DNA from 2 places in the Pseudomonas syringae pv. coryli str. NCPPB 4273 genome. Region 2 is predicted to be linked to the other one. Evidence: riboswitches for the same ligand, from Rfam matches in the RefSeq annotation. Region 2 holds a riboswitch; the other holds the start of a gene.

Region 1 (5,432 bases), on a different contig from region 2:
ACCCCACATGGCGTCCAGCGTATTGCTCAGCCGGTACAGCACCACGCCGGGCGCGCCAGCCACCACGAACCAGAACAGCGCCGCGAACACCGCATCGCTGCCGTTCTCCAGCACCGACTCGGTGGCTGCGCGGGCGACTTCGGTAGCGTCCAGCTCAGTGGTCTGGCGACTGACCAGATAACCGACCCGCTGACGTGCTTCGACCAGATCGTCACTGCGCAGCGCTTGCGCCACCGGCTGAACGTGCTCACCCAGGCTGCGCATGCCCAGCGCGCAATACAGCGCCAGAATATCGAACAGCCAGCCCACGCCAGGCAACCAGCTCAGCAGCGTGGCCAGCAGCGTCAAAGGCACAACGGTGATGACCCAGGCGGTGACGCCATGACTGCGCCAGCCACGGCCGCCGCTATTGAAGCGCTGCTCGACCCGACTGGCGAAGTTGCCGAACGCCACCAGCGGATGCCATCGTTTTGGCTCACCGAGCAGCGCGTCCAGCGCGACCCCGGCGACGCTCAACAGCGCCACACTCATTGACTCACTCCCCATTGATTCTCGTACAGCAGCTCATGCAGCGGACGCGCCTGCGCCCAGCCTTCCATCACCAGCATTGGCGCGGGATAAAATTCCTTGACCGGGCCCAGACATATGATCGCCAGCGGCTTGGCGCCGTCAGGCATGCCCAGCAGTTCGGCCAGCGCCTCGGGGTCGAACAGCGACACCCAGCCCATGCCCAGGCCTTCTGCACGCGAGGCCAGCCACAGGTTCTGGATCGCGCAGGACAGCGAGGCCAGGTCCATTTCCGGCAAGGTGCGACGGCCGAAAATGTGCTGCTCTCGCCCTTCCATCAGCGCGGCGACCAGCACTTCTGCGCAGTCGTTGATGCCTTCGACCTTGAGCTTCATGAACTCGTCGGTTCGCTCACCCAGCGCCTCGGCGGTACGAATACGCTCTTCCTCTACCTGCGCCTGCATCCTGCCGCGCAATAGCGGGTCGCTGATGCGGATGAAGCGCCACGGTTGCATCAGCCCGACGCTGGGAGCCTGATGCGCAGCCTCCAGCACGCGTGCCAGCAGCTCGGGCGCAACCGTGCCGCCGATGAAGTGGCGCATGTCGCGACGCTCGGCGATGGCGCGGTACACCGCAGCCCGCTCTTCGGGGCTGAACGCTTGCTCGGTCATGGTTTGAACAGCGCCGCTATCGCCCGAGGGCAGGACGGAAAATAGAAATGCACGTAGGACGCGGTCAGGCGACCCAGGCGATAAACCGCTTCTGCGCCGCGCCCGCCATTGGGGCTGACGCCACGGGCAATCGGCTGCAGCTCGGTGCTGGTCAGCGAATGATGATAAGTGTGGCCGTGCAGCGTGCCCTCGGGCAGCTCGACGGCTTGCAACGCCAGCGCCGCCAGACGCTTCTGCATGACCGCTTCACCGGACAGCAAGCCGACCAGTTCGGCGCGCACGCCCTCGACATCGGTCAAGGCTTCGAGCAAATAGAGCATGCCGCCGCACTCGGCCAGAATCGGCTTGCCGGCAATATGGTGAGCCCTGATCGAAGCCTGCATCGTGCCATTGGCGGCCAGCGCAACGTGGTGCAGCTCCGGGTAGCCACCGGGCAGGTACAGGCTGTCGGCGTCGGGCAACTCGCGATCATGGATCGGCGAGAAGAAACTCAGCTCGGCACCCATGTTCCTCAGCAGGTCCAGGCTCGCGCCATACAGAAAGGCAAAGGCCTCGTCGCGCGCGATGGCGATGCGTACGCCGCGCAGCAGCGGCTCGACCTGAGCCGGGTCGGGCGCAGTGAAGGTCACGGCCGGCGGCAAGGCCACTTCACAGGTGCTGGCAAGCGCCGCAGCCGCCATGTCCAGACGCACGTCCAGATCGTTGAGCTCACTGGCCTGGACCAGCCCCAGATGGCGGCTGGGCAGTTCGAAGCCGACTTCCCGGGACAGTGCGCCGTACCAGCGCAGGCCTTCGGTCAGGCTGTTCTCCAGCAACTGCGCGTGGCGTACCGTGCCGACGCGATTGGCCAGCACGCCGGCGAACGGCAGATCAGGCTGGTAGCGCGCCAGGCCCAGCGCCAGTGCGCCAAACGTCTGCGCCATGGCCGTGCCATCGATCACACCGAGTACCGGCACGCCAAAATGCCGGGCCAGGTCGGCGCTCGATGGCGTGCCATCGAACAGGCCCATGACCCCCTCGATCAGAATCAGGTCCGCCTCATCAGCCGCTTCCCACAGCAGGCGACGGCTTTCATCGGCACCGACCATCCACATGTCCAGTTGATAGACCGGCGCGCCACTGGCCCGCTCGAGAATCATCGGGTCGAGAAAGTCCGGGCCGCACTTGAACACCCGGACCTTGCGCCCCTGGTTGCGGTGCAGGCGTGCCAGTGCAGCGGTCACCGTGGTTTTGCCTTGCCCGGAGGCAGGCGCAGCAATCAATACTGCCGGGCAATCACGCGGGGCTCTCATTGCAATGCGCTCAATGATGAAGCGTTCACAGCTCGATACCTTTCTGCGCACGAATACCGGCCTGAAACGCGTGCTTGACCACGCCGATCTCGGAAACGGTATCGGCCAGGTCGATCAATTCGGCTTTGGCACCGCGGCCAGTCACCAATACGTGCTGCATCGGCGGACGTGCCTGCAGATCGCTCAGCACCTGTTCGAGGTCGAGGTAGCCATGTTTGAGGGCGATGTTCAGTTCGTCGAGCACCACCAGACCAATGGCCGGATCGCGAAGCATTTCCTGAGACACGGCCCAGGCGGCTTCGGCGGCGGCGATGTCGCGCTGGCGATCCTGGGTTTCCCAGGTGAAGCCCTCACCCATCACGTGATAGCGCACCTGCTCATGGAAACGACGGAAAAACATTTCTTCGCCCGTGCTGTTGCGGCCCTTGATGAACTGCACCACACCACACTGCATGTCGTGGCCCATGGCCCGGGCGAGCATACCGAATGCCGAGCTGCTCTTGCCCTTGCCATTGCCGGTCAATACCAGCAGCAGGCCGCACTCATTGGGCGAGCTGGCAATACGCTGGTCCATGAAGGCTTTCTTGCGCTGCATGCGCGCCAGATGGCGTTCGTCGCGTTCGGGGGATTCGTTCATCTGGGTTCTCCGCTCGGGGCAGGCGACAACAGACGGAAGGACAGCACTGGACAGCACGGCAACGCCCTGCACAGAACATCACCCTCCGTGATGTCATTGAGTGATTCAGGCCGGTCTCCGGGCTCATGAGCGGGTCACCCCGGCTGTGCGCCTTCCCATGTCGAAACACAGTGGCGTCAGGCACAGCCTTGACTCATTTACCGTTGCGGGGGCAGCGCCGGGATCGGATCTGTCGACCCACACCGGCTTCCCTGTTTCACTCTGCCAATCGAGGATTGCAGAGCACCTGAAACAAACCGCGAAGGGTAGAGGGTTGGACCGGGAGCGTCAATCGACACCGTCGCCGCGGAACGTTATTGAACCTAGCGGGTTGGCGGTGCCTCTATCAGTTACTGGACCACGCCTTTGTTAATGGAGATCGATCATGTTCAAACTCAGACCCCACTACGCAGTGTTGCTGCTGGTCGCCGGCGGCCTCGCTGCCTGCGGCGAGTCGTCGAGCCTGCAAGTCTCGGATGGAACAGGCCCCTCGCCCAAGCTGCCGGAGCCCAACAAGACGCTGATTCCGACCGTCAACATCGCACCCGCCGTAGGCTGGGAAAAAGGCGCCAAGCCGGTCGCCGCGCCGGGCACACAAGTGGCTGCGTTCGCCGAGAACCTCGATCACCCGCGCTGGCTGTATGTATTGCCCAACGGTGACGTGCTGGTGGCAGAAACCAATTCCCCCGCCAAACCGGATGATTCCAAAGGCATTCGCGGCTGGGTGATGGAAAAAGTCATGGGCCGCGCCGGTGCCGGTGTGCCCAGCGCCAACCGCATCACCTTGCTGCGCGACGTGGACAAGGACGGTGTGGCAGAGACCCGCACGGTTTTCCTGCAAAACCTCAATTCGCCGTTCGGCATGACCCTGGTGGGCAACAAGCTGTATGTGGCCGACACCGACCGCCTGATCAGCTTCCCGTATGAATCCGGGCAGACCTCGATCAGCGCGCAAGCGACCAAAGTCGTCGACCTGCCGGGCGGTACGCTCAATCACCACTGGACCAAGAACGTCATCGCCAGCAAGGACGGCAGCAAGCTGTACGTGACCGTGGGCTCCAACAGCAACGTGGCCGAGAACGGCATGGACAAGGAAGAAGGTCGTGCGGCGATCTGGGAAGTGGACGCGGCTACCGGTAACCACCGGATCTTCGCTTCCGGCCTGCGCAACCCCAACGGCATGGATTGGGAACCGAAGACCGGCAAACTGTGGACGGCGGTCAACGAGCGCGACGAGATCGGCAGCGATCTGGTGCCTGACTACGTGACCTCGGTTCAGGACGGCGCATTCTACGGCTGGCCTTACAGCTACTACGGCCAACACGTCGACGAGCGCGTCAAGCCGCAGAACCCGGCACTGGTCGCCAAGGCGATTGCTCCGGATTACGCAGTCGGTCCACACACCGCCTCGCTGGGCCTGGTGTTCGCCGACGGCAAGACACTGGCCGCACCGTTCAACGAAGGCCTGTTCATCGGCCAGCACGGCTCGTGGAACCGCAAACCGCACAGCGGCTACAAGGTGGTGTTCATCCCATTCAGTGGCGGCAAACCCAATGGCACACCGGTCGATGTGTTGACCGGCTTCCTCAACAAGGATGAAAAAGCCATGGGTCGCCCGGTCGGCGTAGTCAATGATCAGCGCGGCGGATTGCTGGTGGCCGACGATGTCGGCAACAAGATCTGGCGCGTGACATCCGCCAAGGCTGCTCAGTAACGCCGAGCGTAGAGGTTTGACGCAGAGCGTCGCACGATAGTTGAGATCATCGCTACCTACGCTCCAGCACTCGGCGTTACACACAAGTCTTGGAGAGCCCGGAATACGTGCCTTTCAGGGTTCTGCCCGAAGGGCGCAGGAGCGAACTTGTTCGCGAAGGCGGTGTTTCAGAAGATGCATTTTCGGCGATCATACCGGCCCTTTCGCGAACAAGTTCGCTCCTACGGCCTACGGCCAGAATCAAAAGCAGACTTAGGTGTAACGCTGGGCGCTCCGCGTGGGCGTGGGCATGCAGTTCTGGACGCTCATGAGCGCGCGCAGAGCAATCAGCGCGATGCGCTTAAGGCCGATTCTGCGCCAGGCTGGCGGGCTGAATTACGCGCTTGGCGTTGAGGTAGGCTCTCTGCCAGTAAGGCTTGTCGAGGCTGTCGAGCTTGACCGTGCCACCGGTGGCCGGTGCATGCACGAAGCGGCCTTCGCCAACATAGATCCCGGCGTGGGACACCTGAGAACCGCCCGATGTGGCGAAGAACACCAGATCACCTGACTGCAATTGCTCGCGACGAATATTC
Region 2 (5,432 bases):
CAACGGGCCGTAGGTCTCCGCGCGGGTCAGCGGCGGCATCAAGTGATCGATGATGACCGCCTGAGTGCGCCGTTTGGCCTGTGCGCCCTCGCCCGGGTCGTTGACGATGAACGGATAGATGTTCGGCATAGCCCCCAGCACCGCGTCCGGCCAGCAGGTTCGCGACAGCCCCACGCCCTTGCCGGGCAGCCACTCGAGGTTGCCGTGCTTGCCGACATGCACCACCGCATGCGCGCCGTAGGCTTTGCGCAGCCAGAAGTAGAACGCCAGATAGCCATGGGGTGGAACCAGATCCGGGTCGTGATACACCGCGCTCGGGTCAACCTGATAACCCCGCGCCGGTTGAATGCCGATGAACGTGAGGCCAAAGCGCAGTCCGGCGATCATCATCCGGCCGCTGCGAAACATCGGATCGGTGTCCGGCGTGCCCCAACGGGCGTTCACCGCATCGCGATTTTCCTGCGGCAGTTCGTTGAACGCTGCCAGGTATTCCTCCAGCGCCATGCTCTGCTGACACGGGCGTTGGTCGATACTGTCCAGATCATTGGTCACGCCGCCCAGCAGTTGCTGGATCAGTTCGGTGCCAGTGTCCGGCAACGGCGCCAGCGGATAGCCCTCGGCCTGCATGGCGCGCAGGATATTCAGCGCCGCAGCAGGCGTATCGAGCCCCACACCATTGCCGATCCTACCGTCGCGAGTCGGGTAGTTGGCGAGGATCAGCGCCACGCGCTTTTCGCCATTGGGCAGGCGCGCAAGCTCGATCCAGCGCCGCGCCAGTTGCGCGACGAAATCCATCCGGTCCGGCTGGGCGCGGTAGCAGACCACGTCTGACTGGCTGCGCTCACTGCGCCAGGCCAGGTCCTTGAAGCTGATCGGCCGACTGATGATGCGTCCGTCCAGCTCCGGCAAGGCAATGTGCATCGCCAGATCTCGAGCGCCAAGGCCCTGTTCGCTGGCCTGCCAGGCAGGCTCGTTGTCCTGCGCACAGATGGCCTGAATGACCGGTACGTTGCGCCGGAACGGACGCAGATGCGGCGCTTCCGGACTCGACTGAGCGAAACCGGTGGTATTGAGAAGCAGCTCGGTTTCAGCCTCATCCAGCCAGTCCTCCACCTGAGTGAAACAGCCGGGTTCCTTGAGGCTGGCCACGGCAATGGGCAGCGGGTTGATGCCTTGCGCCTGCAAGCGCACACAGAACTCGTCGATGAAACCGGTATTGGCGGCCTGCAGGTGCGAGCGATAGAACAGCAGCGCCACCACTGGCTGCTCGGCAAGCCAGTCTGCCTGCCAATCGGCAAGCTGCGCGCTTGCCAGGCGAGGATGGTAGATGGCTGTGCGCGGCAGCGGCGCGGGCTCGGCCCAGGAATAATCGCGGTCCAACCAGCGACTGGCCATGCAGTTGTACAACTGCAGCGCGTTCTGCAGGCCACCCTGACGCAGAAACTGCCAGAGTCGGTCGCGTTCTACGGCAGGCACGGTGCTCAGATCACTCAGTTCCGGATCAGGACGGTCATCACCGGGCACCAGAATGACCTGAACGCCGCGTGCCGCGAGCTCCATCAGCCGCTCGACGCCGTAGCGCCAGTAGCCGATACCGCCGTGCAAAGAAATCAGAATGACCTTTGCGTGACGCAGCACTTCATCGACGTACAGGTCGACAGAGGCGTGATTCTGGACCTGCATCGGGTTGGCCAGACGCAGGCTGGGGTAGTCGTCGGGGAGCTGCCGGGCGGCTTCGGCCAGCAGCGCCAGACTGGAGTCGCCGCTGCAGAGAATCACCAGCTCGGCCGGGGTCTGGCCCAGATCGGCAATATTGTCGTCAGGTACGAAACCGCCGGGCTGGGTTCTCAGTAAATGCATGGGTCAGCCGACAATCGCAGCATTGAGTTGCGCTTGCAGGGCTGCGGCATCCAGCTCCTGACCAATCAGCACCAGGTGCGTGGCACGCTCTTCATCGGTACGCCAGGCGCGGTCGAAGTGCTTGTCGAAACGCGTGCCGACACCTTGAATCAGCAGGCGCATCGGCTTGCCGGGAATGGCCGCGAAGCCCTTCACACGCAGAATGCCGTGCTGCACCACCAGTTGATTCAGTGCATCGAGCAGGACTTTCTCATCGGCTTGCGGCAGTGTCAGGGAAATCGAATCGAACGCGTCGTGATCGTGGTCATCATGATCGTCATCGTCATGGTGATCATGGTGGGTCTTGCGAGCATCGATATGCAGTTCGGACTCGGCACCGACACCCAGCAGCACGCTGATCGGCAGGCGACCACTGCTGGCTTCGATCACCTTGACCGCAGGCGGCAGCTCCTCGGCAACTTCGGCACGCACCGTCGCCAGACCTTCGGCGTCGATCATGTCGGCCTTGTTGAGGATCACCAGATCGGCGCTGGCCAACTGATCGGCAAACAGTTCGTGCAGGGGCGACTCGTGGTCCAGGTTCGGATCGAGTTTGCGCTGCGCATCGACTTGATCCGGGAAGGCAGCAAAAGTACCAGCCAGTACCGCCGGGCTGTCGACCACCGTGATCACCGCATCGACCGTGCAGGCGTTGCGGATTTCCGGCCACTGAAAAGCCTGGACCAGCGGCTTGGGCAGCGCGAGCCCCGAGGTTTCGATCAGGATATGGTCCAGATCACCACGGCGCGCGACCAGTTCGCGCATGACCGGGAAGAACTCTTCCTGCACGGTACAGCACAGGCAGCCATTGGCCAGTTCGTACACTCGGCCGTTGGCTTCTTCTTCGGTGCAGCCGATCGTGCACTGCTTGAGGATTTCTCCGTCGATGCCCAGCTCGCCGAACTCATTGACGATGACCGCAATGCGCCGCCCTTCGGCGTTGTCGAGCATGTGCCGCAACAGGGTGGTCTTGCCCGAGCCGAGGAAGCCGGTGACGATGGTGACGGGAAGCTTGGCCAGTGTTTTCATCAGGTGCCCTTTGGCAATGCGGCGGGCAAACAGGACGAGAGCCGCATGCAGGACACGCAGATCGGATCGCCACCGGATCACCCCGCCCGGTTGTAGTGAGAATTCTCCAGGGCCGCAGCACGTGTGGCCCGTTCGAGGCAGGTCTCCTGGCTCACGGCGGCGTGCGGCAGGCAGTGAATAATGTGCCGACACGCATTCATCGCGCCTTCCCGCCGCAGCAGTGGCTGTGCAATGAACATGACCGTTTACAGTTGCGGGGGCAGCTGCGGCTTATACCGCATTCCCGTCTTAGCTCCACTGGGTGATGTTTTACCCGGGGAGAACCTCGAATCAGCAAGGCTACGCAGTGACTGCAGAGAGGTCAATCGTTCAGATTGACGCTGCCCCGCCGCCCATGCTCTCCTGTGCGCCTTGTTTCGGGTGCCCCTCACGGGGTGAAACGGGAAACCGGTACGCTCGCGTTGTCGAGCAAGTCCGGTGCTGCCCCCGCAACGGTAAGCGAGAGTAGGTCTGATCCACTGTGCCGCTGGCATGGGAAGGTGACCTTGCAGGCTTTGACGCACTGACGTCCTGGCCCCTCGCGAGCCCGGAGACCGGCCCGATATGCTTGCAATGACAAACCCGCGGTGGGCGGGCGCAGTTGAAACCTCCGGCGTCTGCCGGCAGGTTCTTTTGCGCGTGGCCCACTTGCCGATTACCAACAAGAGGGAACGCCATGTCGACCATCAGCAGCCACGCCGCCGCGCCCAGCTCTACACGCACTCAACGCCTGACAGCCGCCATCAGCGCTGCGCTTCTCGGCGCCTGCCTGGTGTACTTCGCCGGTTTCTCGCACATCGCGGCCGTGCACAACGCGGCACACGATACCCGTCACAGCGCTGCCTTTCCTTGCCATTGAGGGCCACACAATGTTCAAGCGAATTGCCTACACCGCAGGTTTCACCGGCCTGCTCGCCGCCCTGTTGCTGACCCTGCTGCAAAGCCTGTGGGTGGTGCCGCTGATCCAGCAGGCCGAGACCTACGAAAACGCACCTGCCGAGCAACTGCATCAGCACGCGGACGGCGCGATGGCCGAACACAGCCATGCCCATGAAGAAGCGGCCTGGGAGCCCGAAAACGGCTGGCAGCGTGTGCTGTCCACCACCGGCGGTAACCTGGTGGTCGCGGTGGGCTTCGCCCTGATGCTTGCCGGGCTTTACACCCTGCGGGCGCCGGGGCGCACCGTGCAAGGCGCATGGTGGGGGTTGGCCGGTTTTGCCGTGTTCGTGCTGGCCCCGACCCTTGGGCTGCCACCCGAACTGCCAGGCACAGCCGCCGCCGAGCTGAGTCAGCGGCAACTGTGGTGGCTCGGCGCTGCCGCGTCGACTGCCGCCGGGCTGGCCTTGCTGGTGTTCGGTCAGAACTGGCTGCTCAAAGCACTGGGTGTGGCGATTCTGCTGGTCCCGCATGTGCTTGGCGCGCCACAGCCGCTGGTCCATGAAAGCCTGGCTCCCGAGGCTCTGGAATCGCAGTTCATGATTGCCTCGCTGCTGACCAACGCGCTGTTCTGGGTCGCGCTGGGATTGATCAGTGCCTGGCTGTTCCGCAGAAACGATGTGCACACCGACAATGTCGACCTGCATCAGGCCTGATCCAGCGACCCTTCAACCTGGCGCACCTCTGGTCGCCGGGCTGGGCTGTCGGCGCGGCTGCTCGGCTGCGCTGTTGCGCGATCTGCTTGAGCAGAGCCTGCAGGCACTTGAGCTGGACATTGGTCGGGTGACCGCACTGGCGTCCATCGACCTGAAAGAAACCGAGCCCGGCCTGCTTGAGCTGGCCGGGCAACTGGCAGTGCCACTGGTGTGCTTCAACGCCGCGCAACTGGTGGCGTGGGAACTGCACCTCACGCACCGTTCTGCGCAGGTGTTCCAGAACACGGGCTGTCATGGCGTCGCCGAGGGCTCGGCCCTGGCACTGGCGGCACAACTGGGAGACGGTACGGCCACCCTGCTGATCGAACGGCAGAAAAGCGCGCAGGCCACATTTGCCTTGGCAATCAGCCCTGCGCACAGCGGATAATCTCCCCGCGCTCACTCACCCCGGAGAATTCATTGACTGTCTATTTCATCGGTGCAGGCCCTGGCGATCCGGAGCTGATCACCGTCAAGGGCCAACGCCTGATTCGCAGCTGCCCGGTCATTATCTACGCAGGCTCGCTGGTGCCCCTCGCCGTGCTGCAAGGTCATCAGGCCGTGCAGGTGACCAACAGCGCCGAACTGCATCTGGAGCAGATCATCGAGCTGATCAAGCATGCACACGCACAGGGCCAGGATGTGGCGCGCGTGCATTCCGGAGACCCTAGCCTGTATGGCGCTATCGGCGAGCAGATCCGTTACCTGCGCGAACTCGACATTCCGTTCGAAATCATTCCGGGGGTGACCGCGACCGCTGCCTGCGCTGCATTGCTGGGCGTCGAGCTGACCCTGCCGGACGTTTCGCAGAGCGTGATTCTGACCCGCTATGCC

Evidence for each region. Region 2 has a riboswitch for cobalamin ahead of cobW (cobalamin biosynthesis protein CobW). Riboswitches for the same ligand answer to the same signal wherever they lie in the genome.
Region 1: it holds a riboswitch for cobalamin, as region 2 does, so the genes downstream of both, cobO (cob(I)yrinic acid a,c-diamide adenosyltransferase) here and cobW (cobalamin biosynthesis protein CobW) in region 2, are expected to answer to the same signal.

What each region holds. Positions count from the first base shown of each region.
Region 1 covers NZ_AWQP01000022.1:18,925-24,356, reverse strand. Annotated here, with positions in the region: gene cbiB (adenosylcobinamide-phosphate synthase CbiB) at 1-531, opposite strand, end outside; gene bluB (5,6-dimethylbenzimidazole synthase) at 528-1,178, opposite strand; gene P406_RS11090 (cobyrinic acid a,c-diamide synthase CobB) at 1,175-2,470, opposite strand; gene cobO (cob(I)yrinic acid a,c-diamide adenosyltransferase) at 2,496-3,107, opposite strand; cobalamin riboswitch at 3,199-3,412, opposite strand; gene P406_RS11080 (PQQ-dependent sugar dehydrogenase) at 3,532-4,860, shown strand; gene P406_RS11075 (C40 family peptidase) at 5,201-5,432, opposite strand, start outside.
Region 2 covers NZ_AWQP01000004.1:270,089-275,520, forward strand. Annotated here, with positions in the region: gene cobN (cobaltochelatase subunit CobN) at 1-1,860, opposite strand, end outside; gene cobW (cobalamin biosynthesis protein CobW) at 1,864-2,928, opposite strand; cobalamin riboswitch at 3,048-3,271, opposite strand; cobalamin riboswitch at 3,330-3,544, shown strand; gene P406_RS03080 (CbtB domain-containing protein) at 3,644-3,826, shown strand; gene P406_RS03085 (CbtA family protein) at 3,837-4,559, shown strand; gene P406_RS03090 (cobalamin biosynthesis protein) at 4,537-4,986, shown strand; gene cobM (precorrin-4 C(11)-methyltransferase) at 5,019-5,432, shown strand, end outside.